DNA from 2 places in the Paenibacillus sp. Pae15 genome. Region 2 is predicted to be linked to the other one. Evidence: predicted binding sites of a transcription regulator. Region 2 holds the regulator's gene; the other holds the start of a gene.
The links. The regulator Rex, encoded in region 2, represses fermentation and respiration genes when NADH is low (regulators of the CRP and FNR family bind a similar motif). The targets are predictions, from matches to a motif close to TTGTGAAATATTTCACAA.
Positions count from the first base shown of each region.

Region 1 (16,216 bases), on a different contig from region 2:
CTTTTAAGGGCCGCTGCTCCCGGACGGGCGGTACCGTTTCTAAAGGAGACAGCTGATCAATCCGTTCTACGATCCGCCGCCCGAAAACAATCGCCTCGGACAAGGAGTTGCTGGCAAGCCGATTGCCACCGTGAACACCGGTTGAGGATACCTCCCCGCATGCGAACAACCGCTTCACGGTGGTTTCTCCGTATAAGTCCGTCGCTACTCCGCCCATCATGTAATGGGCCGCCGGCGCAACCGGAATCCAGTCCGATGACAAGTCCAACCCGTAATTCAGACAGAAATCATAGATGGTCGGAAAACGGTTCTTCACGGTTTCATGTGATTCGTGGGTAAAGTCGATGTAAACGAATGTGGACTTCGTCTCCTCCATCTCACTGACAATGGCACGTGCGACAATGTCCCGCGGAGCCAGCTCCAATTGGGGATGGTACCGCTCCATAAAACGCTCTCCTTTGATGTTGCGAAGTACCGCGCCTTCTCCCCTTACGGCCTCCGAGATCAAAAACCTCGGCGCCCCCGGGTAGCATAATGCCGTCGGATGGAATTGTATAAATTCTACGTCGCGTATGTCCGCTCCTGCACGATAAGCGATGGCAATGCCATCGCCTGTGGCAATCTCGGGGTTCGTCGTGTAACGAAACAGCTGTCCGGCCCCGCCGGTGCAAAGAATCGTCGCATTGGCGCCTACGAACACCTTTTGTCCGTCCGGCCTTTGCACCAACGCACCGTAACACGTTCCGTCATCGGTGATCAAATCGATAACAAAATGATCATCCCAGATCTCAATGTTCTTCTCCTGCTTCGTTTTCTCCGAAAGGGCTCGTACGATCTCAGCGCCGGTTGCGTCGCCCTGAGCGTGCAGAATACGCCGTTGGCTGTGCGCCCCTTCCTTAGTTAAGGCAAAACGGCCGTCCTCCATATCGAACTCGGTACCCATACGGATCAAATCCGTAACGCCTGCAGGACCTTCATGAACCAGCACGTCCACCGCGGCCGAAGAACACAGCCCCGCTCCGGCAATGAGCGTATCCTGCCGGTGATAGGCAGGAGAATCCTCATCCGATATAACCGCCGCGATTCCCCCTTGAGCATACCGGGTATTGCTGTCCAGCAGCGATTTTTTCGTCACCATCAATACCTTATGCTTTTCCGATGCTTTCAGAGCGGTAAAAAGACCGGCGATTCCTGCGCCGATCACGATGACATCCGTATAAACATGAGGAAGCTTCTCCAAATCAAAATTAACCAAGTACCGCGGTATCATTGATTCCCAACCCCACCCGTCCAAGAAGAGAAGTAGCGCATGCTACTTGACCTGCAACATGCGCTCCAAGGATGCTCTGGCCTGATCGGCCACGTGTTGTGGCACATAAATTTGGGGGCTGTTCGTCTCCAAACATTTGACCACCTTTTTCAAATTGTTGACTTTCATATTAGGACAAACCAAATACTTCGTGGCAAAATGGAATTTCTTGTTCGGACTGTCCATTCGCAGCTGGTAACCGGTTCCATCCTCTGTGCCGACGATAAATTCCTGGCAGTCGGATTCTTTGCAGTATTTAATGATCGCCGTTGTGCTGCCGACAAAATCGCCAAGCTTTACGACCTCCGGACGGCATTCCGGATGAACCACAAATTGAGCATTCGGATACTGCGCTTTCATTTCCTCTACATCTTTGACGGTCAACATGTCATGTGTGTTGCAATATCCTTCCCAAATAATCATTTTTTTGTCCGTAAATTTGGAAACGTAATCCCCCAGATTTTTATCCGGAACCCAGATGATTTCATCGGAATCGACCGAATTGATCACCTTGATCGCATTCGCCGACGTACAGCAAATATCCGTCTCCGCTTTAACCTCGGCCGATGTGTTGATATACGCAACGACCTTGGCATTCGGATGCTTTTTCTTCAACTCCCGAAGGCCATCCACATTGACCATGTCCGCCATCGGACAGCCGGCCCTTTCATCGGGAATGAGCACTGTTTTGTTCGGAGCCAGAATCTTTGCGCTCTCTCCCATAAAATGCACGCCGCAAAATACAATAACGTCGGCATCGGTAGATGCGGCCTTCTGCGCCAATAAGAAAGAATCGCCCCGAAAATCAGCCACTTCCTGGATTTCATCCCGTTGATAATAATGAGCAAGAATAATGGCATTACGCTCTTTTTTCAACTGGGCGATTCGTTCCTTCAGCTCTTGCTGCTGCTCCTTTTTTCGCTCCAATGCTAATGCTTCCATGAGGTACCATCCTTTTCTCAGCCCCTGCAGCCGGTATGAAAAATTCATTCATTGACTAGAGCAGTCTGGTGAAAATGTTCACAAAGCTTATAAAGATTTACACCTAATTTACACAACTGATAAAGCTATGTCAATGTTTAAATCACCTGAAAAACCCGGAAAAAATCCACAATTCCGGAACCCCTGTTCATCCGTACCCGGTCATAAGTCCAGTTTCGCAAAAAGCCGTCATGGACCCCTGTGAAATACAAAAACCGGTGCTGTTTCCAGCACCGGTTTAGCGTATGGTTATTTATCTTTATCTGGGTCTTTGGAATATATTTTATCCAAATCCGATTGACTTTCTTTGCTTTCCTGCGAGGGCTGACTTTGGATGTTCACTTTCACTTCCTCGGATTTGGCTTCAGAGGAACCGTCTTTCTCCAAAGGCGGCAGCGAACCTTTTTCGATCAGCTCTTTAATTTGATCCTTCTCAAGGGTTTCCCTCTCGATCAAGGTTTCCGCTACAAGACGAACCTGGTCTTTATATTGGGTAAGAATTTCTTTGGCCCGTTCATAGCAAGCGCGGATCATCGCTTGCATCTCCTGGTCAATTTCATAAGCAATCGCATCGCTATAGTTTTGCTCGTGCCCAAAATCGCGGCCCAGGAAGACCTGACCCTGCGATGTGCCGAACTGCATCGGACCAAGCTTGTCGCTCATTCCGAATTCCGTAATCATGCGGCGAATAATGCCGGTAGCTCGTTGGAAGTCGCTATAAGCGCCGGTTCCGATTTCTCCGATGAACAGCTCCTCGGATACCCGGCCTGCCAGAAGTCCGGTGACTTTATCGAGCAGCTCGGACTTCGTCTGCATCATTTTGTCTTCGCCTTCCTTCGGCAGCATCATCACGTAACCGCCTGCGCGGCCGCGCGGAATGATCGTGACCTTATGCACCACATCGGCATTCTCCACATGAAGACCTACAATGGTGTGGCCCGCCTCGTGGTAAGCGACCATTCTCTTCTCCCGCTCGCTGATCAGCCGGCTTTTCTTCTGCGTCCCGACGATGACACGGTCGAAAGCCTCCTCGATCTCAGACATCGAGATATCCTTCCGGTTGCGGCGGGCTGCGATCAGCGCTGCCTCATTAAGCAGATTCTCAAGATCCGCACCGGTAAATCCGGTCGTATAGCGGGACAGTTGATCCAGCTTCACGTCCTTATTCAGCGGTTTGTTGCGGGCGTGTACCTTCAGGACGGCTTCACGGCCTTTCAAATCCGGACGATCTACTGTAATCTGGCGGTCGAAACGACCCGGACGGAGAAGGGCCGGATCGAGAATATCCGGACGGTTTGTCGCAGCGATAATAATAATCCCTTCGTTTGCGCCAAAACCGTCCATCTCAACCAACAGCTGATTGAGCGTCTGCTCGCGTTCGTCATGCCCACCGCCCAAACCGGCTCCGCGCTGGCGACCCACGGCATCGATCTCATCTATAAAAATAATACAAGGGGCGTTCTTTTTTGCATTCTCGAACAAATCGCGCACGCGGGATGCACCGACACCGACGAACATTTCGACGAAATCGGAACCGCTGATGCTAAAGAACGGCACACCGGCTTCACCGGCCACAGCTCTGGCAAGCAGCGTCTTCCCTGTACCCGGAGGCCCGTTCAACAGAACCCCTTTCGGAATGCGGGCACCCACTGCCGCAAATTTGCGGGGATCCTTCAGAAATTCCACCACTTCTACCAATTCTTGCTTCTCTTCATCGGCTCCGGCGACGTCCTCGAAAGTGACGCGTTTTTTCTCTTCATTATAAAGCCTTGCTTTGCTCTTGCCGAAGTTCATCACCTTACCGCCGCCACCTTGGGCTTGATTCAGCAAGAAGAAGAACAGAATGAAGATGATCACGAACGGGATGATGGAGGTGAGGAAACTGATCCAAACATTGTCCCCTTCCATTCTCTCGATGTAAACGTTCCCCGGGGGAATGTCGCTGGATTCAATCAAACGGAAGATTTGTGGGTCATACGGCGCACGGGATTCGAAATTTTTATTATTCGACGATGGCGCATTTTTATATGTCCCCCGAACTAAATACGTTTGAGCATCGTACTTGACGATGATCGATTCGACATTCTTTTCCGTTAAGGTCTGTCGGAGTTGATCGTAGCTGATGATGTCTTGTTGCTCATTCTGAGTGCTGATAAAATGAACGATTCCGACGGTAACCAAAAAAATGAGCAGATAAAAGCCTGTATTGCGAATAATGCGATTCATTCCCTACCTCCTCTCAGGCAAACGGCAACTTTGTATATTGTACCACAGCAAGTCTTGGCTTCTCAAGAAATGCTAATGGGAGTACACTTCCGGCTTCAATATGCCTACATACGGCAGATTCCGGTACTTCTCGCCGTAGTCCAGACCATAGCCCACCACGAACGCATCCGGAATAACATAACCTTTATAGTCTGCATCCAAATCCACCGTTCTACGCGCAGGCTTATCAAATAAAGCGGCGACCGTGATCGATTTCGCATTGCGTCTTTCCAACACATCGATCAGATAGCTTAACGTCAACCCGCTGTCGATAATATCCTCAACAATGATTACGTGACGGCCTTCTACAGAGATGTCGAGATCCTTGATGATTTTGACTACACCCGACGATTTGGTAGAGGCTCCGTAGCTGGACACCGCCATGAAATCGATTTCGAGCGGTATCGTTATCTGTTTTACCAAGTCAGCCATGAAAATGAAAGCACCCTTGAGCACGCAGATGACGAGAGGGTTGCGCCCTTCGAAATCGCGGCTGATCAATTCGCCCATTTCCTTCACTTTGTCTTGAATTTGCTGCTCAGAGTATAGTACTTCTTGGACGTCGTTTTGCAAAAGAGATCCTCCTACTTCTTAAGTAAAATCAATATCAAGCTTCATACATACCACGTGTTTCGTTTCTTTGCCGGCCAACGCATGCCCTGACCGCCGAACTCCGGGCAGCCATAGAATGCGCCCTTTGGCATCCGTTACAATCGGGATCTTCTCCCTCAAGCTCAACGGGAGCTTGCCGTCAATGAACATATCCTTTACCTTTTTCGATCCATTTAGTCCCAGAGGACGCATACGATCTCCGGGACGACGGCTTCGAAAAATGACAGGGAAGGCCAGTTCATCCACATCGAAGCAAGCCGAATACATATCTCTTGTCTGCGGCTTTTCCGTCGTCCCTATAAGCCATCGAAACTCCGCCCGAACCCCCGTCTCGGGGATCAGCAGCTCCGGCTGGTTCTTCTTGATCTCGTAGACATAAGGTAAAGGTGATAACACCATCGTATGTACAGCGATTTGATCATATTCCCTGCTGAGCGTAATGTTTTGTCCGATGACTCGCCTGAAATTCGTCGGCTGCTTACTAAGCGCGGCTATCCGCATCTGCTCGATTTTCAGGAAATCGATGGATTCCGGATCGGAAGCAAGATAACTTAATATTAGTTTAATCAAACGCCTTTGTAAAGCAACATGTACCCCGCTAAACCACTCCGCACTCCAGAACCAGGCATCGTTCTTCCGGCTTACATGAGCCTTGTAGAGCCTGAGCGTTTCCGCCTCCAGGTAATCGTCCTCTCCGGCCATCATTTCAGCCAGTCGGTTTAAAGCGGAAGGAAGCTGGTCATTGTAGCGGGAAAGAAAAGGCAGCACATCCAATCGTATTTGATTGCGAAAATATTTGGTCTGCAGATTGCTGCTGTCTGTGCAGTAAGGTAAGCCCTGCGCGGAACAGTAATGCAGCAGCTCTGATTTGTATATACGCAGTAAGGGACGAATAAGTTCCACATCATTTTTTTCTTTGCGCCTGATAGGGATACCGGCCAAGCCGGATGGCCCTGTTCCCCGCAGCATACGCATCATAACGGTTTCCGCCTGATCGTCCGCATGGTGCGCAAGCGCGATGCGCCGAGCCTGATAGCGTGCAGCCGTATCCAGCAAGAAAGCATAGCGTTTTTCCCTGGCGGCCGCTTGTGTATTCAGCCCTGTTTCTTCTATATAACGCGGCATATCGATATAGGTGGAAGCCAAAGGAAGGCCAAGGCGCTGTGCCAGTTCACTCACGAGCTCCGCTTCCCGATCGGATTCCAACCCCCGAAAGCCATGGTTTACATGGGCTACGACGAGCCTCCATCCGTATCGATCGGACAACGCAAACAAAAGATGAAGCAGCGCTACGGAATCGGGCCCTCCCGATACCGCTACGACAACCCCATCTCCCGGTTCAATCAGCGTTTCGTCTCGTATGTACCGCTCTATCTTAGCGGATAATGATTGTGCCGTCTCCATCCCTATGTCCCTCTCATTTCCCCAATAGCCCGTTTCTTCTTGTTATCCCGCTCTCTTATGTATTGCCCCTATGGCCAAACCAAATACAACGTTGCGCCGAATACAATTAATGAGGCGGCAAAGCACAGCTTAATCCAATCCCCATTTACCGGCTTTTTATGGACGGTTCCATTTCCCAGACTGCGGGCCCGCCAATCGGCCAGCATCTGCTTTGAGCTGTCGTACCGTCCCGTAAGCGCTTTGCGGAGCAAGGGGGCTGCCTGCGCCAATGGGGGACACCCCTGCAAAAGCTCAATCAGCCATTCTACGTTCCGGGTTTGCGGCAGGATGGATGTCACGCTTTGAAACCTCTCCCGGTCGGTCACTTGGAGGAGCAGCACTGCAAAAGAAAATAAATCATATCCTTCATCCGCCGTTCGCGATCCGTTGTTCCAAAACCCCCGGTCATACACTTCCGTAAACTGTTTAACCGACCGGCCTTTGGCCGTCACCCCTCCGAAGTCGATCAGTTCCACTTCTCCGTACCCGGTAATGATCATGTTCTCCGCCTTCAGATCTCCGAAGACAAAGCCGCTTGAGTGAAGCTCCGATAACTTGCGCAGCAAATTCAAGCCAATCAGAGGAATCCAATCGGTTCCATATTGTTTAATAAACTCTGTAAGAGACTTTCCTTTGATATAACGCATCACACAGAAAGGATAATCCATACCCTCCTGTGAAAAATCATCCGCTTCCACGAGCATATCCTGAAAGGAAGTCGATGATTTCGTTAACGCCTTGAGCGCATTCACTTCCGATTGATGATCCGCCGGATCAAAGCCTATTTTGAGCGCGTAAAGCCGCTTGCGCCGGCTCACGAGAAACACCTTTCCGTTCGCCCCCTCGCCAAGCAGCCGCTCGACCCGGTACTGGTTTTTGTTCCACTTGCCCTGAATCCAGGCTCCCACAGGTACTGCGGGTTCAAACAACGTAGTCACGGAGTATCCCTTCCTCGTTTGTTATCACAGTTCCGCTCGTTATAGAGAGGCTCCCGGCTGTATAACCCGCGTTCTCTTTGTTATCATCGGCATTCCGGTTCATAGATTGAACCACTTTCAGCAGTGCGGGACCTGTGGGTGTCGTTCCCTTCATGTTTAATTTATAAAACAACCGGTTCAGATTTGCAAGCTCGTTGGTCCAATCCAAATCCATGACAATCTCTTGGTCCCCCGATACGTTCCCCGGAAAATGGAAAACGGCAATCCGGCTTTGGCCGATTCGGGACTGCAAGCTAAGCTGGAGATCCGCTATGGCTTCTTTTACGGCCTGAAGCTTGGGCTTCATGCTGGCGCTCGCATCGATCAACAGCGCGACCTGCAGGCTCGTCGTCTCCGTTAAATCGTCGATGACCCGGACGACCTCGGAGCGCTGTTCCGGCGGCAGCGCTTCAAGCCTGGAATGTCCCAGGATGCTGCGAAGCTCTTGTCCTACGACCTGCTGAATCGTTTGCGCAACTGTCTTGCGCGTCATCATTTGCACCGTCGGGGACAGCTGTGAAGGCTGAACCATGCGGCTCATCCCGCCACCCGCCTTGGCAATTTCCGCGATTTCCGCCGCAGCCGAATCGTCTGTATCGCCGGCATGCAGCACGCCAACCACATGAACAATAATCCCTTCCGCCTTGGCATGGGCCGCCGCTACAACCGGACTGATTCCAACATTCGAACAACCGTCTGTGATGAGAATAATCTGCTTCATCTTTCTGTCCTCCTTCTACTCTATTACATATCTTTACCAGTAGGGAGGATTCTAAACTTGGTTTCCGACAAAAAGGAACATCCCTGTTCATTGGCACAGCAATCCGCCATACCTAAAGAACGGATGTCCCTTAGAAAATCTATCTATTAACTAACCGTCTTCGGACGTTCGACGCGCTGCATTCCCGGCCAGGAGAAGGTAGCCCATTCCGGTTGGAATTTATCAATCCGTGCCACAACCACCGTCATATCATCATAGATATCTCCGTGATGGTACCTTACCACACGCTCGAGCAAAACATCCGCAAATTCCTGCGGGCTGTCCGCCTCGATTTCCGAGATCATTCGCTTCATCCACATTTCTTTGTTGACGGCGTGGCCGGGCGCATCGTAAATGCCGTCGGTCACCATAATCAAAATATCCCCATGCTTCAAAGACACGCTCACGAGATCGATGTCCATGTCCTGCACAATGCCTACAGGCAAATTGTTCGCCGTAACGGCAATCACATCATTCCCCCGTTTGATGAAACTTGGCGTGGAGCCAATCTTCATAAATGTCGTATTCGCGCTGTACTGATCGATCAAGGCCACATCCACTGTCGCAAATACCTCATCCGACGAGCGCAGCATCAGAATGGAATTGAGTGATTTGATCGCCAGCTTCTCGTCCATGCCGGATTGCAGCAACTGCTGCAAAATCGAGAGCGCCGTGCTGCTCTCCGCCCGCGCCCGCTCGCCATTGCCCATTCCGTCACTGAGCGCCACCGCAAATTTGCCGTTGCCCAGCTCTACCGTGCTAAAGCTGTCTCCGGACAGCAAATCCCCTCCTTTCGCCGCTCCGGCGATCCCCGTCTCCACTTCGTATTCCTTGGCTGACCCGAGCAGTACGGCGCTGTACCCTCCTTTTTGCTCGAGCAGCTGCTCGTTCTTGACTGCAATGTTTTCCCCGAGAATATCCGAAAGCAGGGGAGCAATAATTTTACGACATTCATCAAATCCTTTCGTATATTGATGGATAATTTCAATCTCCACGTTCCCTTCATCCAGACTGATGATATCGATGCTGTGAATGGACAGGCCCAGTTCTTCCAATGCGCTGCGGATCTGCTCCTCCTGCATGAAGAGTTCTTGTCCTTCCCGCTTGATTTCCTTGGCCAGATCTTCCATGACCTGAGAAACGCCCGATAGCTGTTCCGCCACAAGCTGACGGCTGTCGATGATTTGCTTTTTCCAATGCTGGTCATTCTTATACTGGCCATACTGTTGTTTCATCACCTCCAGCACCTGATCCGGTTTAATGCACAGCTTTTTCCATTCGGGTAGGATGTCTTTGCGTGTCATGTTCTCGCGCAGCTCTACCTCGGTCATCATGTCGGTCATAAATTTATACGTTTGATAAAATTTGCCGTCCCAGCACTGCTGTCGTTTCCAGCACGATGCACATGATTTTTCGGCCACGGAATTCATGAAGTGCCCGACTTCTTCCTCTTTGTGCAGCGGCTGGGCATCCACCGTAATTTGCTTGAAGCTGCGCGACAGCTGGCGGAATACTTCGGAGAACTGTTCAACGCGGTTTGCCGTTACATCGCGGACCCTGCGGGCATAATCATGCTGTGACTTTAAATTCTCTTGGGTCCCCGGCACATATTTGGCCAACGTCTGTATCACTCCCTTGGGAGTCAGCAGGAACAACGCCACCGCCGCGACCGATTCCCAGGTTGAGTTTAGCACCTGAGCTTGGGTCCCCAGATAAACGGATAAGATGGAGGAACCAAGCAGCATGCCAAGCGCTACCGCCAGCCTGCCGCCTTCCCGGAGCAAGCCCGCCAGCATCCCGGCAAAAGCGAGCAGGCTCATCTGGTAGATTGCACTGGAGCTGGCCAAGCTAAGAATGAGTCCGGAGATCACTCCCACCGAAGCCCCCAAAGGCGCTCCCCCGACAAGCGCGAACAGGAGGATCAAATACCGGGACAGCACATGCTCCAGCGTTACCGGACCAATTAACCAGCCGACCGTCCCCGTCATGACGGACGCAAGCAGAATAATAAGACAGATCACCTCTTCATTTTTTAAACTGTAATTTTTTCTGGATAAGGTAAATACCGGTACGGCCTGCAAAAAGATATGAGTCAAAATCAAGCTGAGCATCGATTCGATGGCCGTCATCATTAAGGTATACCACGTGAGCTCAGCGGAAGCGAGGTGTGAAAACAACTGCACAAAGAAGATGGATGCAAACACGATGACCGGCGCGTATGAAATGTCCGATCGTTCGAACCGTTCCACTCCTCTTTGTATGAGAAGAAACACGATCATGGAGGCCGCAAGATAGCCCGCATTCATAGGCTCTACAGAGAACAGGCTGCCGGCTGTCAGGAACAGGCCGGACCAAAAGAGCAGCTCCCGCCTCAAGAAATACATCACGGCAAAATAAGCGACGGCAAACGGCGCAAGCTGTTCCAGAATCATTGCGCGGCCCAGCAGGAACGCCATCACAAGAAGCAGAATGGACCATCTCTTACCGACAAGCGACTGGACAAGCCTGTTTTCTACGGTGACTCTGGAAACGGACTTCATCGAGCGCTGCATCCACCCGGACCATGCCGTTCCCGCTTTGGAAAAAATTTGACGTTTGTGCATAATATGATTACACCACCCATAAACTATTAGTGGTACCTAGTATACGTGGTGCGTTGTGGAAAGTTTGTCAGAATGAGTTGGTAGATTCAAAGTTTTTTCCGACAAAAAGAAGTCTGTCCGCGAATTTCGTTCAGGCGTTGTCCTACCTGTATTTGTTAGGGCTTTCAAAATGGTTTGGAGAAGAAATTCAGTCTTGTTCCCCTTTGTGTTCGCCGCGGACAAGCACTCTTTGCGTTACAACCTGTCGATTCGGGGAGCTGAAATGGAATATCCGACAAATATTGGAATATTGCACAAAAAAAAGAACCGCTCCCACAGTTTCTATGGAAGCGGTTCTGAGCACTTATAGCGGCGGAGGGGATCGAACCCCCGACCTTACGGGTATGAACCGTACGCTCTAGCCAGCTGAGCTACGCCGCCGCAACAAGCATGAGTATATAATAGCCGGCAAGGGCTTGTCAAGTCCCGATGCGCGAAATATTCGACCCGTAAAATATTTCCTCCGTATGCAAAAAAGCCGTTCGGACTTGGCCAGTCGAACAGCTTCGAAATATCGTTTCCTGCTAGTCTCGGCGTGCGCCGCGACCGCCGCGCTTACCCTCGGTGTTCTTCTTAAGGGAAGAAATGCGGTCTTCGCTGTCTTTCAGGAAGCGAGCCATTTTATCTTCAAAGGAAAGCCTGGTTGCGGGAGGTTTACCACCACGGCCTCCACGATCCCCACGGTCTCCTCGGTTAAAGCCTCCGCGGTCTCCTCCTTGTCTTTCAAAACGAGCGGGCCTTGTCGGCGGAGCAGCATCTACCGGACGATCCACCGTTTGCTTGATGGATAAACCGATTTTGCCGTCTTTGTCGACATTAATCACTTTCACGGTAACGATATCGTTCAGCTTGAGATGATCGTTGACATCCTTGACATAGTTGTCCGCAATCTCCGAGATGTGTACAAGGCCGGTAACCCCCTCGGAAAGCTCGACGAACGCCCCAAAGTGAGTAATGCCTGTTACTTTTCCTTGCAGCTTGCTGCCCACTTCAATTGCCATAAAGTAAACTGATCCTCCCTTAAATAGTTAGCAATGCAAAAAAAACAATAATGAAGCTACGCAGATTATAACTTATGGAGAAAATACGGTCAACACAAGGCGTAGACCATCATTTGCTAGGTTATTTCTGTGGCGGCTTCGGGGTATAAAACAACGTTTCTCCTTGCTTTACATAATGAAGCTCTTTACGGATTTTTTGCTCTACGTATTCCGGGTCATTGAGCCTTTCGATTTCGCGCTGCAGGCTGTCATAGACCTGCTGCGTCTTGGTCAGTTCCTGCTCAAGGGCGCTAACCTTCTCTTTCCGGTCACTGATTTTGTCAGCCTGGTTCCAAAGGGTAATGCCGGCCCAACTCAAAAAGCATGCCAGCACCAGCATCACAAAACGGCGTCGGCGATACGAGCCTTTGTTTTGCGGCTCACTATGTTTTGCTTTAGAAGCTGCCTGCATGAACCTTGTATCCTCCCAGGTTACGATAAGAGCGAAACTCTTATCTGAATTTTTGCAGCCAGGCTGCGACAGTTGTTATCATTTGCTTCATCCATGCGGGAACCGGAATTCGGGCGCGAATCCATCGGCCAATCGGCCTCACCAGCCATACAAGCAATTTCCGCACAGGATAGCATAATTGTATCACAGTTTTATAAAGGAAAATAGCCACCGCGAGCAAAAATCCTAAAAAGATGATCAAAAACCGGTATAATCCGATCGCCGGCTTGACAATAAACACCCGGATCAACTGCTTTCCAATGCGAACGGCGGCCAGCACAATGCGGATCAATAACCGAATCACCCAGATGACCGCACGGCTAAACACCAAAAAATATAAAACGATGCCGATGCCAAGACCAAGAAAAATAAACGGGCGAACCTCGCCCCAGTTGCTCTCATAAAGAAGCCTGAACACGATCAGCGTGCCGATGAACCAATACAGGAGATCCAGGACGGCTTTCATCCAAGAGGGTACTTTCAGCTGGCCAGCAAGCACCCGGTACATGTCGAACAGCACTCCCAGCGCGAGCCCTCCTGCAGACATCATGCCCAGCGTCACAAATTGAATCTGCAGCGTCACTTAAACAGTTTACCGAAAAATCCCTTGGTTTTCCCCTGGGAGTTTGCATCCACATACGCCAGCTCGTTGACATACCCTTCAATCGCGACCAGGCCCTGCTCGAGACTTAAATTTTTGATATGTAAATTTTGGCCTTTGATCATCAGATAGCCGCACTCGGTTTCCAGCAAAAACTCCTCGCTGTCGAAGCTTTCCACATTCAGCACTCCGGATACTTCCAGCAGCTTGCGGTTGAGCATTTTAATCTCCTGGCGCTTTACCTTCCCCGGCAATTCTGCCATGGCACGTCCCCCTCCTCATCACTTTGGCCTGCCCAAAGCATGCTTACTATAAACGTATGGGGGTCGTCCGAGGTTTAGAACTCCCAATCGGAATCCGATGCGCCATCCTGCAGGATCCGCCTGTGACCGGAAATTACCGCCAGACTAAAAAGAGACCGAGCATCCGCTCAGTCTCTTCTTGATCGAAATCGGATCACAACAAAAAGTCCGAATCACGTTTGTTCATTTCTTCTTTCAGCAGCGTGTACATCTTGGCCGCGTCTTCCTTGCGGGTTGACTCGGACAGCAGTTCCACGCGAACGGTGACCAGCTTCTGCCCGAATTGAATCGTCAGTTCGTCGCCTACCTTCACCGTGCTGCTGGGTTTGGCTTCCCTTCCGTTAATCCAGACGCGGCCCTGTTCGGATACGTCCTTAGCGACCGTACGGCGCTTAATTAAACGGGAGAGCTTGAGAAACTTGTCAAGCCGCATTATTTCACCGCTTCTTTAAGCTTGTTGCCTGCTTTAAAGGCTGGAACCTTGGATTCTGGAATTGTAATCTCTTTACCGGTTTGCGGGTTGCGGCCCGTGCGTCCGGAACGTTTGCGAGTTTCAAATGTGCCGAAACCAATTAACTGAACCTTGTCACCATTCGACAAAGCTTCTGTTACTTCGCCAAGAAAACTGTTTAATACAGATTCCACGTCTTTTTTTGTAAGGCCGCTTTTTTCAGCGATGTTGTTGATCAAATCGGTTTTGTTCATGAGTAAATATCCTCCTCTTTGAATGACGCTAAGCTTATGTATTCTTTGCTTGCATAGGAAATTCCTGCAAAGATGCTTATTTTTTTAGAACTTTTTTTGCTTCCTGCCAAAGAGATTCCATCTCCTGCAAATCAGTTTGGTCAAATGTCTTGCCCTTTAAACGCAGCTGCGATTCAATATAGCTGAATCTGTCGAAAAATTTTCGGTTGGCGTCGGCCATGGCTTCCTCGGGATCCACCTTCAAAAAACGTGCAAGATTCACGACGGCAAACAGCAAGTCACCAATCTCCTCCTGCTGCTCCGCTTTACCGAACCGTTCGATCGCTTCCTTCACTTCGACCAACTCCGATTCCACAATCGGCAGCACCTCTTCCAAAGCGCTCCAATCAAAGCCAACGCCGGCGGCTTTCTTCTGAAGCTTATACGCCTTCATCAGCCCCGGCAGATCGCGCGGCACGCCCGACAGCACCGATTGCTCGTCAGGGTTTATGCCTTTACGGCGTTTTTCTTCGTCTTTGATCTGCTGCCAGTTGCTTAGCGCTTCGTCCGCATCCTCCGCCTGCATGGAGCCGAATACGTGAGGATGACGGCGGATCAGCTTTTCGTTGAGCTCCTGAATCACATCGAATACGGTGAAGGAGCCGGCCTCCGCTTCAATTTGCGAATGCAACATGATTTGCAGCAGCAAGTCGCCTAATTCTTCGCACATATGATCTGGATCGTCGTCGTCGATCGTTTCCAGTACTTCGTAGGCCTCTTCAATCAAGTTTTTGCGCAGCGACTTGTGCGTTTGCTCCCGGTCCCACGGACACCCTTCCGGGCTTCGCAGAATGTGCACGATTTCGTGCAGGCGGGAGAAGGTGCGGCTGCGCACATCGTCCCGATCCGTCCGCGGCACCCACACCAATGACAAGTTGCCGTAACCTTCTACACGGTCAAGCTCATACAAAGGCACCTCACGAACGCGCTCCTCCCCTGTCACGCCAAGCGAATGGCCAACGGTTACCGGATAGTCGTCCGGGTACAGTTCCATCAGCGTCAGCTTCACATCCGAGGCCGTATAGACATCATACACTTGTCCGATCAAGGTATGCAGCTGCGGATTCAGGGAGCTTGCCTGAAGCGAGGTACCGTCAAGCAGCTGAAAGCCCTCGATGGGATCAAAGCCGAGCCTCAGAAAGGCCTGATCGAGAAAGCTCTCGCCGCCCATGAACCCGAGCAGCACGCCTTCGGCCGGACAACGCTCGCGAAGCAGCTGCACCGTCCGCTCGGCGACCATCGGATGTCCGGGGACGGCGTACAGCACTTCCCCCGCCCCTGGAGTCTTCGCCCGGGCGATCAGCGTAGAGGCGATCGTTTCGTACACCGTGTCGAACGCCTCATTGGCTTCATATACGGCGTCGAACGTCTCATAGCGCAGCCCGTGGTGATCAAGCATCGAGACCATCGGATGCTCCTTGGTGCGCAGATACAGCGCTCCGCCCGTCGTGCCGGTGGATTCGAGCTTTCTCCAGACGCCGAGCGTCAGTTGATTCGGGTCGCCGGTTCCGAGGCCGACAACGGTAATTTGCGGTTGCATAGACATGCGCAAGCGCCTCCTTAGGTTTTGATGCGGCGCTCCGCTCTAGGGGAGCAGCCGGAGTCTGCGCAGCAGCGCTAGGGGCTTGCCCCCAAGCTTGGGCACCTGAGCCAGCTCCGCGGCGCTCACCGCGCCCAGACGCAGCAGCGCGAACGCGAAAGCCAGCGCCCCCAGCGCGACGCCGCTAAGCGCGATGATCGCGGCCATGCCCCGCTCGGGCAGGGCCACAGGCAGCCGTGCAAGCAGCGGCGGAGCGCCGTGCGTCACGGCCAGCAGGCCGAGCGTCATAAAGCCGACCGCCAGCAGCGGCTTTATGACGGCGCGGCCGCCCGGGGCCGTGATGCCGGCGGCGCGCAGCGCGTGCGCGAGCGTGAGGCCGCCGGCGAGCGCGTAGGCGGCCACCGCGGCTGCCGCGGCGCCGGCGATGCCGAAGCGCGGCACAAGCAGCACGTTCGCCGCGACCTTCACGCCGGCGGCAAGCAGCAGATACAGCGCCGGCGCACGCACGGCGCCAAGCCCTTGCAGCACGCTGCCGGCGACAATATTGAT
Region 1 is NZ_JALJRM010000030.1:13,808-30,023, forward strand. It holds gene nadB (L-aspartate oxidase) at 1-1,270, opposite strand, end outside; gene nadA (quinolinate synthase NadA) at 1,313-2,251, opposite strand; gene ftsH (ATP-dependent zinc metalloprotease FtsH) at 2,540-4,516, opposite strand; gene hpt (hypoxanthine phosphoribosyltransferase) at 4,589-5,128, opposite strand; gene tilS (tRNA lysidine(34) synthetase TilS) at 5,147-6,571, opposite strand; gene NR121_RS20495 (serine/threonine protein kinase) at 6,640-7,548, opposite strand; gene NR121_RS20500 (vWA domain-containing protein) at 7,532-8,308, opposite strand; gene spoIIE (stage II sporulation protein E) at 8,455-10,950, opposite strand; tRNA gene NR121_RS20510 (tRNA-Met) at 11,297-11,370, opposite strand; gene NR121_RS20515 (S1 domain-containing RNA-binding protein) at 11,514-11,990, opposite strand; gene NR121_RS20520 (FtsB family cell division protein) at 12,112-12,441, opposite strand; gene yabQ (spore cortex biosynthesis protein YabQ) at 12,482-13,063, opposite strand; gene yabP (sporulation protein YabP) at 13,060-13,344, opposite strand; gene NR121_RS20535 (RNA-binding S4 domain-containing protein) at 13,538-13,816, opposite strand; gene NR121_RS20540 (HU family DNA-binding protein) at 13,816-14,088, opposite strand; gene yabN (bifunctional methyltransferase/pyrophosphohydrolase YabN) at 14,165-15,667, opposite strand; gene NR121_RS20550 (putative polysaccharide biosynthesis protein) at 15,713-16,216, opposite strand, start outside.
Region 1: nadA (quinolinate synthase NadA) is a predicted target of Rex. The motif match lies at 2,318-2,335, and genes of this name have one in related genera.

Region 2 (16,216 bases):
AACAATATATGAACAAAGGATGAACTCCAAATCGCAGGAAGAAAGGAACGAAACAACGAAATGACTCGAATTAAAGTTGCTGTGGCCGGTGCAAGCGGCCGTATGGGACGTGAAGTCGTAAAGATGGTGCTTGGCGATCCCGAACTGGAATTAGTGGCGGCGGTTGCACGCTCTACGACAAATATGGATGCAGGAAGACTTGTTGGTCTGGAGCCATGCGGCGTTCAGGTTACGAATGATTTGGAGCTGGCGCTCGTCGAATCAAAGCCGGATGTGCTGGTCGATTTCACGACTCCCCAATCGGCTGTTGTGAACACAAGGCTGGCCATCAAGCACAAAGTTCGCCCTGTAATGGGAACGACGGGCTTTACTCCTGAAGATATAGAGGAGCTGGACAAGCAGTGCAAAGCGGAAGGCATTGGCGGGCTCATCGCGCCTAATTTCTCGATCGGTGCCATTTTGATGATGAAATTTGCCGCTCAAGCAGCGAAATATATGCCTCATGTAGAAATTATCGAGTACCATGGGGATCAGAAGCTGGATGCTCCGTCGGGTACCTCGGTAAAAACCGCTGAATTGATCTCCGAAGTGCGCGAGGAGCTCCGCCAAGGGAATCCGAAAGAGGAAGAGACGATTGAAGGCGCACGCGGCGGTTATTACCAAGGCTTCCGAATTCACAGCGTTCGGCTTCCGGGCATTTTTGCCCAGCAGGAAGTCATTTTTGGCGCCTTCGGTCAAACGCTGAAAATCCGCCATGACTCATACGACCGCGCGGGCTACATGCCCGGGGTGAACGTTGCCGTCAAAAAAGTGATGGAGTATGCGGGCATGGTGTACGGATTTGAGCATTTTATCGATTAATGAATAATGAGGAGGACATGGATCAGGCCGCAAGGTCCGTTCGAGTGTCCTTGTTTGTAGGGAAGCGGCAGAGCAGAAGAGGAGCTGGATGACATGCCTATGAATATTGCACTGATTGCACATGATCGCAAGAAGGATGAAATCGTTAATTTTGTAACGGCTTATGAATCTGTCTTTGAGCAACATCGTCTTTATGCCACGGGAACGACGGGAACACGCATTATGGAGAAAACCAAGCTGAACGTGCACCGTTTTATGTCGGGGCCGCTTGGAGGCGACCAACAGATCGGAGCCATGGTAGCCACCAATGAGATGGATCTGATTATTTTTCTGCGCGATCCGTTGATGGCTCAGCCTCATGAGCCGGATATTATCGCGCTGCTCCGGCTTTGCGACGTGCAGGGAATCCCGTGTGCGACGAATATTGCAACTGCTGAAATACTGGTCAAGGCACTGGATCGGGGAGATTTTGCCTGGAGAGAGCTCGTACATAAATATAAGCCGGGTGTAGACGGATGAAAGAATCGTTGGACTTGCTCATATTCGGCGCTCATCCGGACGATGCTGAAATCGGAATGGGCGGCACCATCGCTAAGCATACGGAGCAAGGGCTCCGTGTCGGTGTTTGTGATTTAACTTCAGCTGAAATGTCTTCCAACGGAAACGTGGAAACCCGACGTAAAGAAGCGGCGGAAGCGGCGGAGCGGCTTGGGCTTGCGATGAGGAGCAATCTGGAGCTCCCGGACCGCGGTCTTTATCTGCTGCCGGAATATGTGGAGCGCATTGTGCTGGAAATTCGCAAATGGAAGCCTCGCGTCGTATTCGCTCCTTATTGGGAGGATCGGCATCCCGATCACATCGCGTGCAGCAAGCTGGTGCAGGAAGCTTTGTTCAATGCGAAGCTTAGGAGGTATATACCGCATGTTCCGGCGCATACGGTTCAGGAGAGCTACTTTTATTTTATTAACGATGTCATTCCGCCGGATGTCATGGTAGACGTAACCGCTGTCTATGAGAAGAAGCGCTCTTCACTGAAAGCCTACCGCTCGCAATTCGAGGCGGCAGGCGCCGGGAATGATTACGTCCATACCCCGCTAAATCAGGGCTACCTGGAGCGGGTAGAGGCCAGGGATCAGCTGCTTGGCCAGCAGCGTTCGGTGCCTTATGCCGAAGGCTTCATCAGCAAACTGCCTTACTTGACGAATTTGTTTTAAGACGTATATCGATTGTGATCGAGGGAGGCGCGCAGGATGGAACGGTTGAAAATCGGAATTACGTGCTATCCTACGTTGGGCGGTTCAGGAGTCGTAGCCACAGAACTCGGAAAGCTGCTTGCGGAGAAAGGGCACCAGGTTCATTTTATAACCCACAGCATGCCGTTCAGGCTGGGAAAATTCCATAAAAATATTTTTTATCATGAAGTGGAAGTCAACGACTATTATGTATTCAAATATCCGCCTTACGATCTTTCGCTCGCGAGCAAATTGGCGCAGGTGGCAAAGCAGGAGGAGCTGGATTTGCTCCATGTGCATTATGCGATCCCTCATGCCGTCTGTGCGCTGCTCGCAAAGCAGATGGTGGGTTCTCACCTCAAGGTGGTCACGACGCTGCATGGGACCGATATTACCGTGCTCGCCGAGGACGAGTCTCTCAGTGATTTGATCCGGTATGCGATCAACCAAAGCGATGCGGTGACGGCGGTTTCCCAGGATTTAATCCGGGAAACGCGCCAGCTGCTCGGGATTGAGAAGCCGATTGATCTGGCCTACAACTTCGTAGACAAACGGGTGTATTATCCGCGGGAGGTTACGGCGCTTCGCAAGGAATTCGCCCACCCGGATGAAAAAATATTGATCCATATCTCCAACTTCCGACCGGTAAAACGGGTGATGGATGTGGTGGACATATTCGAACGGGTTCACCGGGACATACCGGCCAGATTGCTGTTTGTCGGCGAAGGGCCTGAGCTTTCCAAAGTACTGTGCAAGGTGAAGGAGTTCGGTCTCCAGGAACGCGTCACATTTTGCGGCAAACAGGATGATGTGGCGCAGCTTCTGTCGCTTGCCGATCTTATGCTGCTTCCCTCGGAAAAGGAAAGCTTCGGCCTGGTGGCGCTGGAGGCCATGGCCTGTGGAGTGCCGACCATCGCATCGAATGCCGGCGGCATCCCCGAGCTCATCACACACGAGGAAACCGGATATTTGGCGGACATTGGCGATGTGGAGCAGATGGCTTCTTATGCACGTATGCTGCTGACGAACAACGAAATGTATCAGCGCATGAGAGAGGCTTGTTTGTATCGTGCGAGATATACCTTCTGTAACGACTTGATTACACGCCAGTACGAAGAACTTTATTATCGGGTGCTCGAACGCCCTGTACCTGATGCTTTGAGCGCAAAACCTCTGCAATGTTGAAAAGGAAAACGGAAATGATGACCGAATCGTTAAGAGAAAAAGCGATGACCATTGTTCACCGGCTGACGGACAAGGGATTTGAAGCCTGCCTGGTAGGCGGCTGTGTCAGAGACGAACAGCTTGGCCGTCCTGTCAAAGATTATGATATTGCTACATCGGCCAGACCCGAGCAGGTTATAGCGCTGTTCGAGCGGACCGTACCGACAGGATTGCAGCACGGGACCGTCACCGTCATAATCGGCAAAAGGCCTTTTGAAGTCACGACCTTCCGCAAGGAGGCTGACTATGAAGCGTTCCGTCGCCCCAGCGAAGTGGAATACATCGACAGCTTGCTGGAGGATTTAAAAAGGCGGGATTTCACCATGAATGCCATGGCTATCGACCGCGAAGGCCGGCTGATCGATCCTTTTGGCGGCAGAGCCGATTTGCAGCGAGGCGTGCTTCGCTGTGTCGGAGAAGCGGAAGAAAGATTTCGGGAGGATGCGCTTCGCATGCTGCGGTGCATTCGTTTTGCCGCGGAGTATAACCTGCAGGTGGACGGACCGACCTGGGAGGCGCTGATCGCCTGCATGCCTCTTCTGCGGCACATTGCCATGGAGCGCGTGCGTTTGGAGCTGGAGCGGATGCTGGCAGGAAACGATCCGAATCGGGCGCTCGAGCTGCTCTCTCGGTCACGGGCCCTGGAGCATGTAAAACGGGAGCTAAAGCTTGCGGCAGCCATAAGGCCCGACAGCATCACCGATTTAAAACGGATTGCCCGTGATGAGCTCCGGTGGGCCTACCTTTATCTCCGTGCAGGCGTCTCTCCTGCTGAAGCTGCAGAAGATATGAAAACCTTGACCTTTTCCAAGCAAATGATGGAGGAGATCAAGCGGACCGCGGCGGCTGCGGATATGCTGGCACACGGGCTTGAGCGGCTGGACCGCTCTTCTGCTGAAGAGGAAGAGTACAGACGGCTGTGGCTGCGTACCGCTTTACAGTATGGCCGTGAAACGCTTCGAGGCATCCGGGAATTGATGGCTGCTGATGCATTATGGTTTGCAGCGAGGTGCAGCAGTCCGCTGGCCGCCGGGGCGGTTACGCGGTGGTGCGATCACGGACACGGTTGGCTTCAGACGATGCCTGCAGGAGAGTTATCGGAATTATCCGTTACGGGACAAGCTGTACTTGAGCGCCTGAAGGCGAAATCCGGACCATGGACCGGCAAGCTGCTGAACCGTTTGCTGGAGCTAGTCGCCCTTGGAGAGCTTCCGAATGAAACGGAGGCGCTGCTTCAGACGGCGGAGCGGGAATATGTCACGATGCAGAAGAAGGGGACCCTATGACCGATCGACTACTGGAGCTGTTCGAGCAGTCGAATGGAGCTTTTCTGTCGGGGGAAGAGCTTAGCGAACGATTGCAAATCAGCCGGACCGCCGTATGGAAACAAATCGAAAGACTGAGGCAGCAGGGGTATCGCTTTGAGGCTGCACCGCGCAAGGGGTACCGTTTGCTTGCGAAGCCCGACATATTCGATCTGCCTGCTTTTATCGGCAAGCTGCAAACGGAGCGCTTCGGAAAGCATGTCAAATATTACGATGAAGTGGATTCCACCCAAACGGTTGCTTTATCGCTGGTAGCGGAAGGGGCCCCTGAAGGAACGCTTGTTCTGGCTGAGCGCCAAACGGCGGGCCGGGGCCGGATGGGCAGACAGTGGCACTCTCCGAAGGGCAAAGGTCTTTGGATGAGCATGATCCTGAGGCCGAAGCATATCCCCTTATCGTTCACTCCTCAGCTCACGCTTCTGGTTTCCGTTGCCTTATGCCGTGCCATCCGCGCTATAGTCCCTGTGGAGGCCGGCATCAAATGGCCCAATGACTTGCTGATCGGCGGACGAAAAGCGGCCGGGATTTTGCTCGAATCCAGCGCGGAGAATGAGACGCTTCAGCATATTATTGCCGGTGTAGGCATCGGGGTCAACCTGGAACCGGACGATTATCCCCCCGAGCTGCGTAATGTGGCTACATCGCTCTTTATCGAGGCCGGATACCGGATTGACAGAGTGGAGCTGCTTTGCCGCTTTTTGCTGGAATGGGAGCAGTTGTATGCCCTGTACCATGAGCAGGGATTTGCCCCTATAAAGCTTCTTTGGGAGGCACTGTCAGTATCGCTTCATAAGCCGATTCGCTGCCAAACCGCACAAGGCCTTGTCGACGGGTACGCTGAGGGGATTGACGAGCTGGGGGCACTTGCGATCAGACTGCAGGACGGGACGATCAGGAAAATGTATTCAGGCGATGTCGAATTCAGGTGACTTTTCATGTAATGATTGGTATAATCAACACACGGAGGCAGTATCCGGCCGGAATTGCACTCCTGCGTTTTGTGTTTTCCCAACTGAAAAGCTGCTTTATGCTATATGTCGGATTCTGCTCTGAGCCTAACCGGACCGAGACAGAAGGATCATATGACACAGAACATGTGACCTTTTAGCCTCTGCTTTCCCGGCTAAAAGGTTTTTTGCTTTTGCAACAATCCGGCCGTTCTTTGAAATACTATGAACAAAAAGGTGGACGGAGGTGCTTTATGGAAACACGTAAACCGATAACGACGGCGAAACTGCAAAAAATGAAGCAGGACCGGGTTCCGATCAGCATGATGACGGCCTACGATTATCCATCCGCCATGCTGGCGGAGCAGGCAGGCATCGATATGATACTGGTGGGAGATTCGCTGGGCAATGTGGTGCTTGGTTATGATTCGACCATTCCGGTTACGCTGAATGACATGATTTATCATTCCAAAGCGGTGACGCGAGCGGTGAAGACGACCTTTGTCGTAACGGATTTGCCTTTTATGACCTATCACGGAAGTATCGATGAAACGTTGAAGAACGCGGCCAGGCTAATGCAGGAGGGGCACAGCAAAGCGGTAAAAATGGAAGGCGGCACGGAAATCGTGCCAGCCGTGAAAGCCTTGGTGCAAGCGGGGATTCCCGTTATGGGACACATCGGTCTGACTCCCCAATCCATCCATCAAATCGGAGGCTATAAGATCCAGGGGAAAACCCCCGCGGCTGCACAAAAGTTAATGGATGATGCGAAGGCATTGGAGGAGGCCGGAGCCTTTGCGATTGTGCTGGAGCTGGTCACCGATCAGCTTGCGGCACATGTCACCGAACAGCTTTCCATCCCTACGATAGGCATTGGGGCAGGCGCTTCCTGTGATGGCCAAGTCCTAGTATTTCACGATTTACTCGGGTATGGAGGAGAGCTGCATCCGAAACGTTTTGTCAAGCAGTACGCGTCGATAGGCGAATTGATCCGCAGCGGCATCCGCCAATATGTCGATGAAGTGAAAGGACGCCGCTTCCCGGCTCAAGAGCATACGTTCCGTATGGAAGAAGAATTTGCGGCAAGCTTGTACGGAAGCGCTGCTTCCCCCAGAAGTTAAAAGATCGGAGAAAAGGGACTTATGCATACCGTAAAGCATATACAGGAGCTTAGGCAATTCATCCGTCAGACCCGATGGAATCGGCCGGAGGCTCGAATCGGATTTGTACCCACGATGGGATATCTTCATCAAGGCCATCAATCGCTGCTTGACACCGCGCGGCGGGAGTGCGATGTCGTTGTGCTCAGCATTTTCGTTAATCCCATTCAGTTCGGACCGAATGAGGATTTCAGCCGGTATCCGAGGGATGAAGAACGGGATATGGCTATCGCGCGTGCCGCCGGAACCGATATTGTCTTTTTCCCGCAAGTAGAGGAGATGTATCCTGCTCCCACCAAAACGATCGTTTCTGTCTCCGGAATAACGCAGCGGCTGTGCGGAGCTTCACGTCCCGGGCACTTTGACGGGGTTGCGACGGTCGTGACCAAGCTGTTGAATATCGTGCAGCCGGATTACGCTTATTTCGGAATGAAGGACGCACAGCAGGTGGCTGTCATTGAACAGATGGTTTATGACCTGAATATCCCTGTCACGATCGTACCCTGTCCTACGGTTCGGGAAAGCGATGGACTGGCCATGAGCTCGCGCAACGTATACTTAACTGCGGAGCAGCGGCGTCAGGCTGTCGTCTTGTCTCAGGCGCTCGATACCGCGGAGCGGATGATCCGGGACAAGCGCGACGGACTCTCGGCTGACGAGCTGCGTGAAGCCGTGACCGCAACCATTCGCACGGCTCCGCTCGCCGAGATAGATTATGCGGAAGTGTTGAGCTATCCGGCATTGGAACCGATCCGCGCTTTGTCGGAGGCCGATCGAATCATTGTGGCCTTGGCCGTAAAATTCGGGAGCACCCGTCTGATCGATAACCGTTTGTTTCACCTGAGGGCGTAAGAACATATATGTACAGGAGGCGGAAGCCGTGTTTCGCACCATGCTGAAATCCAAAATTCACCGTGCAACCGTAACGGAAGCAAACCTGAACTATGTCGGCAGCATTACGATCGATCAGGATTTGCTCGATATCGTCGATATGCTGCCGAACGAAAAAGTGCAAATCGTCAACAACAATAACGGTGCGCGCTTCGAAACGTATATCATTCCGGGACCCCGCGGCTCCGGCGTCATCTGTTTGAACGGAGCGGCGGCCAGACTGGTCCATCCGGGAGATACGGTCATCATTTTATCTTACGTAATGCTGTCCGACGAGGAAGCGAGATCGCATACTCCCCGTATTGCGATCATGGGCGATCAGAATAAAGTCATCAGTGTGCTGAAAGAAGAAATTCATTCCACAGTGCTGTAGAGAGAATGAAACAGGGCGGGGAGACAAACAATGAAGATACAATAAGTCGAGGGCCGAGGCAGGGATCAATAAGCCCTGACTATGGTCAGCGAGAAGCGTAAAGGTGGGTGCTTAGAGAAATGTTTAAACATCTTTTTGCTTCCATGAACGAAATGCTCGATGACGTGATATCGGAATACCCGTCCTCTACAGGCAACAAACGTAAACAATTGCAGGAAAAGCTGCGGGCGCTAAAGGCGATGAGCGACAATTGCATTGAGGAATGGATGCTTTTCGAAGAAAAGCTGGGCAAGCTCATGAGTGTTCCGGGGGTTTCTTTTGGAACGGCTGACCCGCTTGATCCGGAACTTTCCGGTAAACGAACGGATTGGTTTATTCGCGGCCAGGGCTATTATAAGCTCCACATGTTTGATGATGCGATTCAAGAATTCGATAAGCTGGTCAAACACCAACCGGACTTTACCCTGGCGCGTATCTATCTTGCGATGTCTTATCTTCGCAAAGGAGAAACGAATGAAAGCTATGCGCACTTTCATTTTTTGACACAGCTCACGGAAAATATACAGATAAAGGCCATCTCTTATAATGTATTGGGGTGCATCCAAGCCGAGCAGCGCAATATGGAGAAGGCCTGCGAATTTTTCAATATGGCTTATCGTACTTATCCCGCCAGCGTTCAACCGCTGCTGGATTCGGGCGTGTGTTGCGAGAAAAAGGGCGGGCTGGAATTTGCTTTTTCCAACTCGCGGGTACCTTCTTAAACCGCAGGTTAAGTTTGCTATTCCCTTTTGCCCGTAATCTTGTTATCCTATAGAAATAGTGGGAACGAAGGGATTGACTAGCTACCAATGAAATTTGCGGTTTTGGATTTTGAAACGACCGGGAGCACGGCTTCGGATCGAATTATCCAAGTCGGGCTCTTTATTATAAACGATTATGAAATTACGGACAGGTATACTTCACTCGTCAACCCGGGCATGAGTATACCTTCTTCTATTACCTCGCTAACGGGTATTGATGACGAGATGGTGAAGAATTCACCGGACATTGAAAGTGTGATCGCGGAGATGGTGCCGCTGCTGCAGGATGCTGTGCTGGTGGGACACAATACGCCTTTTGACTTGGCGTTTCTGCAGCGGGCTTTGGATGAAAGCGGATATTTTGCATTCGACGGCAGAGTGCTGGATACGATAGATGCTCTTCGAATTCTTTATCCCGGCCTGTCCAGTCTGCAGCTATCCATGGTCAGTCATGCCTTCGGGATCAAGCACGACAGGCCGCATCAAGCCGACAGCGATGCCGAAGCTACGGCGCTCATCTGGCTCCAGTGCATGGAACGCTTTCAATCGCTTCCTCTGCTTACACTTCAGAGATTAGAATTGCTCTTCGAGGACTCCGCTAACGATTTTGGCTGGTTTATTCGGGAAATGAGACAGCATAAGGAACTGCATAATCCGCTGGATACGGACTCGGACCGCTATTTCCGCCAGTTTGCCTTGAATGTGAATGATTGGGGGGCGGAGGAGCCGGAAAATGATGAGAAAATGGCGGGCGAACTGCCGGAAGACTTTGATTCGTTCTACCATCAGCTGAAGCAGGTCCTAAAGCAGCGTTTTGACGCCTATGAGGACCGGGAAGCTCAAGTTACGATGCTGAGAGAAGTGGAATCGGCTTTCGAGCAGGGCAAGCATCTTATTATTGAAGCGGGAACGGGAACCGGAAAATCGCTCGGCTATTTGATTCCTTCGCTATATTACGGTTTAAAGCAGGACAAAAAAATACTGATAAGCACCCACACGATCAATCTTCAAGAGCAGCTGCGGGAACGGGATCTGCCGTTGCTGGAAAGCTTATTTCCGGTTCATTTCAAAGCGGCCGTTTTCAAAGGCCGAAGCCATTATTTGTGCTTGCGCAAATTCGAACAAAAACTGAACTCGCTTGATTTTGAACACGGATGGGACGACCGGATCACCGCAGGTCAAATGCTGGTTTGGCTTGGGGAGACAGCGCGCGGAGATGAAGAGGAGCTTCATTTTGGAAACAAAGGCCAACAGTTCTGGCATACGGTAGCAAGCGATGCGGATTCATGCTTGAACCGTGCATGTCCCTGGTTTAAAAAATGCTTTTACCATCGTGCCCGGCATGACGCCAATACGGCGGATGTCATCATTACAAACCATTCGATGCTGTTCACGGATACGAAAGCGGAAAACCGGCTGCTGCCCGCATATAAACATTTGGTGATCGATGAGGCGCATCATTTTGAAGAAGTGGCCGGCAAGCATTTGGGCATTGACCTGCACTACCATGGTTTGATGAATACGCTGCATTGGTTATATAAAGATTCCCGGTCCGGCCAGTTGTCCTCCTTGCGCTTGCGGCTGCAGAAATTTGAGGAAGAACGGTCGCAAGGCTGGTGCGCAATGATCGATCAGGCCGTGGAGAGGCTGGTGCAGCTAAAAGAGGAATGGGATCAGCTGACCGAACTGCTCTATCAACTGCTTGTCTCCGGGGGGGATGGCAGCCAAACGGAGGGCAGCTCGTTCGTGTACCGGTTGAAGAAGGACAAGCTGCCCGCCGGCTGGGACAAGCTGCTGATCTTAGAGGAGAACATGCAGCTTCATTTCAATGAAGCATTGCACCGGCTTGACCGGATGATCATGGAAATCAAAGAGGTTCAGGACGAATACGATGTGCAAAGCTCGATCACCGATTTGACCGGAACCGTGAAGGAACTGTACAGGCATCGGGATGCGCTGCATTTTTTTATGACGATGCCCGATGACAATTATGTCTACTGGCTCGAAGGCGGCATGTACAATAAGAACCGTTCGCTTCAGCTCTTCTGTGTGCCGGTAGATGTCAGCGAAATGCTGCGGCAAACCTTTTTCGGAGTGAAGGACAGCGTGATTATGACTTCAGCTACGCTTTCGGTCGGCAAATCGTTTGATTACACCTGCGAGCAGCTGGGGCTGGCTTACGGGGATCCGGACGGTAAGCTCAAAACCGTTCAGCTGCCATCGCCCTTCAATTACCGCAAGCAGGCGCTGGTCGCCATACCCCGGGATTTTCCGACGCTGCGGGGAGCCAGCGGCGAGAAGGAATTTCTGGACAAGCTAGTGCCGTCGCTGGCGGAAGTGGCGCTCGAAACGCGCGGCCGGATGCTGGTATTGTTTACATCCAACCGGATGCTCAAGGTCGCTCATGCGGGATTGAAGGACATGCTCTCTTCATTCGGAGTGACCGTACTTGGTCAAGGCGTAGACAGCAGCAACCGAAGCAAGCTGACCCGGTTATTTCAAAGCAACCCAGCCAGTGTGCTGCTTGGGACGAGCAGCTTTTGGGAAGGTGTGGACATTCCCGGCGATGCGCTCAGCTGTCTGGCGATTGTGAGGCTTCCGTTTCAGCCCCCGAATCATCCGCTTGTTGAAGCGAAAACGGAAAAGCTGAAGCAAAAGAACCAGAATCCTTTTATGAAGCTGTCCGTACCCCAGGCGGTCATTCGCTTCAAGCAAGGCTTCGGACGTCTGGTGCGAACGGCTTCGGATAAAGGAATTGTGATTATATACGACACTCGCGTTATCGATACGAACTATGGCAAGTATTTCTTATATTCGCTGCCAGGTCCGAAGATCGAGCACATGAATTCGAATCAGTTGGTACCAAGAATAAAGCAGTGGATGGGTGAAAATGCAGAATGAAAACTCCGAAAATATCCGAAGCGGTTGTTCGTCGGCTTCCGATCTATCTCCGATTTCTGAATGAACTCAGCAAGAAAAACGTACAAACGGTATCCTCTCAGGAGCTGGGGCAAAAGCTGGATTTAAACCCTGCTCAAATCCGCAAGGATTTGGCCTATTTCGGAGAATTCGGGAAAAAGGGTATTGGATACGATGTGGACTATCTGATTGAAAAAATCCGGCAAATATTAAAAATCGACAAGGTGATCCCGGTTGCATTGGTCGGTGCAGGGAATCTGGGTCGGGCGTTATGCAATTATAACGCTTATCTTAAGGATAATATGAAAATTGTGGCCGTGTTCGACTCCCAAAAAACAAAAATCGGAGAATCGATCAACAATTTGAAGGTAAAACCGATGGAGGAGCTTTGTGATACGATTCAAGCGCTAAAGGTGCGGATCGGGATCATAACTGTTCCTGCTATGGAGGCGCAGCACGTGGCCAATCAGTTTGTCGAGGCAGGGGTGGAAGCCATTCTCAACTTTGCTCCGATGATTATCAAGGTGCCCAGCGGGATTCGCGTACACCATGCGGATTTCACGACGGATCTGCAAAGTCTGGCCTATTATTTGGAGGAATAAAAGGAAGCCCGGTGCAATGATCCAGTTGCACCGGGCTTGTCTTTTTTTACGATATAAAGGGGAAAATAATTTTGTAAATCAGAAAGGCCAGCACCATGCTGATCGGGATCGTGATGACCCAGGTCATGACCATCCGGGTGACCGTGCCCCATTTGACATCATGAAATCTCAGGACCGAACCGGTACCGATAATCGATGACGAAATGACATGGGTCGTCGAAAGCGGCATCCCGAGATGGGTGGACGTTTGAATCACGATGGATGAGTTCAGGTCGGAGGCAAAGCCGTTGATCGGTTCAATCTTCAGCAGCTTTTTGCTCACGGTTTTAATGATTTTCCAGCCGCCGATCGAAGTTCCGAGCCCCATAGCGGTGGCCGCGGAAAGTTTCACCCAAAGCGGAACTTCCAAATCCGATTGGTAGCCGAGAGCAACCAATCCGAATACGATAATCCCCATGGCCTTCTGAGCGTCGTTCCCCCCGTGAGAAAAGGACAGCAGCCCGGCCGATAAAATCTGAAAGCCGCGGAAAGTACGGTTAAGCTTGGAGCGTGACTGATTGCCGCTCGCCAATATCAGTTGACGGATAATCCACATAATGATAAAGCCGGTACCAAATGCAACGATAGGCGATAAAATGAGAATCAGCACGATTTGTTGGAATCCCGACCAGTTGACGCTGCTAAGCCCGCCTCCGGCGATGACCGCTCCGGCCAGCGATCCGATAAGCGTATGAGATGACGATGAGGGAATCCCGTAATACCACGTAAGCAGGTTCCAGATAATGGCTGATAGTAAGGCGGCGATAACGACATACATGCCGTTCTCGATCGCAGCAGGATTCGCTACGCTTCCGCCTACGGTTTTGGCAACTTCTGAAGAAAACAATGCACCTATAAAGTTCAGCACCGCTGCGTAAAATACGGCAAAACGCGGCGACAATGCCCTTGTAGATATGGAGGTTGCGATAGCGTTGGCCGTATCGTGAAAGCCGTTAATAAAGTCAAAGATCAACGCCAAGGCGACGATGATGATAAGTATAGTTAACATAATGTCCTCCTAAGCATGCTGGGGTTCCTTAGCGGCCGGCACAACGGCTGTTCAGGAATATCTCAGCACAACGCTTTCCAGAATGTTGGCTACGTCTTCGCATGCGTCGGTCGTTTGTTCCAAACGCTCGTACAGCTCTTTTAGCTTGAAATCGTGGTACGGGTCCGTTGGATTGGTGAAAATTTCACGGATGCCTTCGCGCATCAGACGGTCGGCTTCATTTTCCAGGCTGTTGATTTGAACCGTATGCTCCGTGAGCTGCATATATTTCTTTTTGGAAAGCAGCTTGAACGCATCCAGGATGTGCTGGCAGCTGGCGACGATGACCGCCGAGAATTCTCTCATATATTTGTCGGAGACGGTGATGTTCAAATAATCGAATCGTGCAATGGTAGCTTCGATCCCGTCCAGGACGTCATCAACCTTGGCGGCCAGTTCCATGATATCTTCGCGATCTATAGGTGTGATAAACACTTTGTTAAGCCCTTTGAAAATTTGATGCGTGATTTGGTCGCCTTTGTTCTCCAGTTCTTTCAACTGCGGGTAGAAGGCAGCCGGAGGCTGATCTCCCATGACGGCATTGCGAAACATTTGTGCCGCTTGCAGCGTGTTCTCCGATGCGTTAATCAGCAGGAGAAGAAAATCCGTATCATTTTTTTTAGTGAAAAGCATAGCTTTGGCCTCCCGAAATTGTTAAAAATTAATGAAGATCACATCGCGAAGATAAAAAATATGTAGAAACGTGCCGTCAATTTTTTCACAAAATTAAAAATAACACAATCGGCTGATGGAAAGCAATGAAGATTTCTTGAGTTAGGATATGAAAAATTTGTTTCTGATATGTAATGGTAAAAGTGGTTATAAGTACTAGACTCCTTGATTTTGCCGCGCTGAAGTTGTACATTGGAAACGGACTTGTAATTTGCAGGGGAAAGGAAGGGTCTAATGAAAAAAACAATCATTGAGAACGGCACTTTTATTACGATGAATGAGAAAACACCTGTCATTAACGGATATATGACAATGGAAGGTAATCGGATTACATATATAGGAGAGCAGGCTCCCTCGCCAGAGGCGACATTCGATGAGCGGATCGATGGAAACGGGAAGCTGTATATGCCCGGATTGGTCAATACGCATGGTCACGCCGCCATGTCGCTCTTGCGCGGTTATGGGGACGATTTGGCCTTGCAGGTATGGCTGCAGGAGAAAATGTGGCCTATGGAAGGAAAATTTACCGCGCACGATGTACGGACAGGGACCAAGCTTTCGGTTTTGGAAATGCTGAAGGGCGGAACGACAACATTCGTTGACATGTACGACCACATGAACGAAGTGGCGGAGGTTGCGGAGGAAAGCGGTATACGTGCTTGTCTGACCCGCGGCGTAATCGGTTTGTGCTCCCGTGAGGAGCAGGATGCCAAGCTGGAGGAAGCGATCCAATTCGCCAAATCGTGGCACGGACAAGCCGGCGGTCGGATTACGACCATGATGTCGCCGCATGCTCCTTATACATGCCCTCCAGATTATATTGAAAGAATTGTACAGGCCGCGCACGACTTGAATCTTCCGATCCATATCCATATGTCGGAAACGGCAAGAGAAGTGGAGGAAAATGTAAAGCAGTACGGGGCAAGACCCGTGGCTCATTTGGAGAAGCTGGGGGTATTCTCCAGGCCGACGCTTGTCGCGCATGCGGTACACCTGACAGACGAGGAAATCGCCGTCCTGAAAAACCATGACGTGCGCGTATCTCATAATCCGGGGAGCAATTTGAAGCTGGCGAGCGGAGTAGCCCGTGTGCCTGAACTGCTGAAGGCCGGTGTTATTGTTTCGCTGGGGACGGACGGAGCGGCAAGCAATAACAACCTGGATATGCTGGAGGAAATTCGCTTAGCCGCCTTGATTCATAAGGGTGTGTCAGGGGATCCCGTAGCTGTTCCGGCTTGGGACGCATTAAAGCTCGGGACGCTGTACGGCGCCCAATCGATATGGCTTGGGGATGTAGGGGCGCTTAAGGCCGGAATGAAGGCGGATTTCATTGCGCTGGATATGCAGCAGCCTCACTATTATCCTCGGACGAATGTGATTTCTCATGTCGTTTATGCGGCGAGTTCCCGGGATGTTACCGACGTGTGCATCGACGGCCGATGGATTATCAGAAATAATGAGTGCTTGACATTGGATGAAGAAAAAATAAAATTTGAAGCGCAGCAATGTTTTGAGCGGCTAACTGCCGGTTGACGGGGACGGAATAAAGAGGAGGAGAGTCGTTGGTGAGCAAAAGCTGGAAGATCGCCGCAATTGCGGTGTTTGCGGCGGCAGTCCTATGCATCGGAATGATCATAGCCTTTCGCGCGGTGACGGAACGTGAATGGGGCATTCAGCGAATGGCGGTTCAAACAGCGTATGAGAAGACCATATTGGCAAAGGCAAACAAAGTGGAACGATTTGTCGGCGACAAAACATACACCGTCATCTATGGGGAAGATAAAATCGGACAGCCGATTTATGTGTGGGTGGCTGAAGATGAAATTCGAACCGAAATGGGATCGGCCGGTTTGAGTGCGGGACAGGCCGAAGCGTTGGTGAAGACCAAGCATCCTCAGGCGGATGTGCTCAGAGTGATGCTCGGCGTTCAAGACGGGCAGCCGGTTTGGGAAGTTTTCTACAAGCTGAAACCGGAAAACGCTTCGCGGGATCAATATTTTTACGATTTTTATACATTTAAAGACGGACTGCATCGGGATACATGGAGGTTATCCATACAGTAACGGCAGGCGATGTTATACAGGCCGCGGGAGAGCAAGCTGAAGAAGCAATGCCTTTCGCGG
Region 2 is NZ_JALJRM010000006.1:193,876-210,091, forward strand. It holds gene NR121_RS07515 (tetratricopeptide repeat protein) at 1-23, shown strand, start outside; gene dapB (4-hydroxy-tetrahydrodipicolinate reductase) at 61-861, shown strand; gene NR121_RS07525 (methylglyoxal synthase) at 961-1,380, shown strand; gene bshB1 (bacillithiol biosynthesis deacetylase BshB1) at 1,377-2,075, shown strand; gene bshA (N-acetyl-alpha-D-glucosaminyl L-malate synthase BshA) at 2,112-3,278, shown strand; gene NR121_RS07540 (CCA tRNA nucleotidyltransferase) at 3,293-4,603, shown strand; gene NR121_RS07545 (biotin--[acetyl-CoA-carboxylase] ligase) at 4,600-5,571, shown strand; gene panB (3-methyl-2-oxobutanoate hydroxymethyltransferase) at 5,844-6,710, shown strand; gene panC (pantoate--beta-alanine ligase) at 6,732-7,601, shown strand; gene panD (aspartate 1-decarboxylase) at 7,630-8,013, shown strand; gene NR121_RS07565 (tetratricopeptide repeat protein) at 8,133-8,774, shown strand; gene dinG (ATP-dependent DNA helicase DinG) at 8,862-11,714, shown strand; gene NR121_RS07575 (redox-sensing transcriptional repressor Rex) at 11,711-12,334, shown strand; gene NR121_RS07580 (inorganic phosphate transporter) at 12,381-13,382, opposite strand; gene NR121_RS07585 (DUF47 domain-containing protein) at 13,434-14,054, opposite strand; gene NR121_RS07590 (amidohydrolase) at 14,328-15,626, shown strand; gene NR121_RS07595 (cell wall elongation regulator TseB-like domain-containing protein) at 15,659-16,156, shown strand.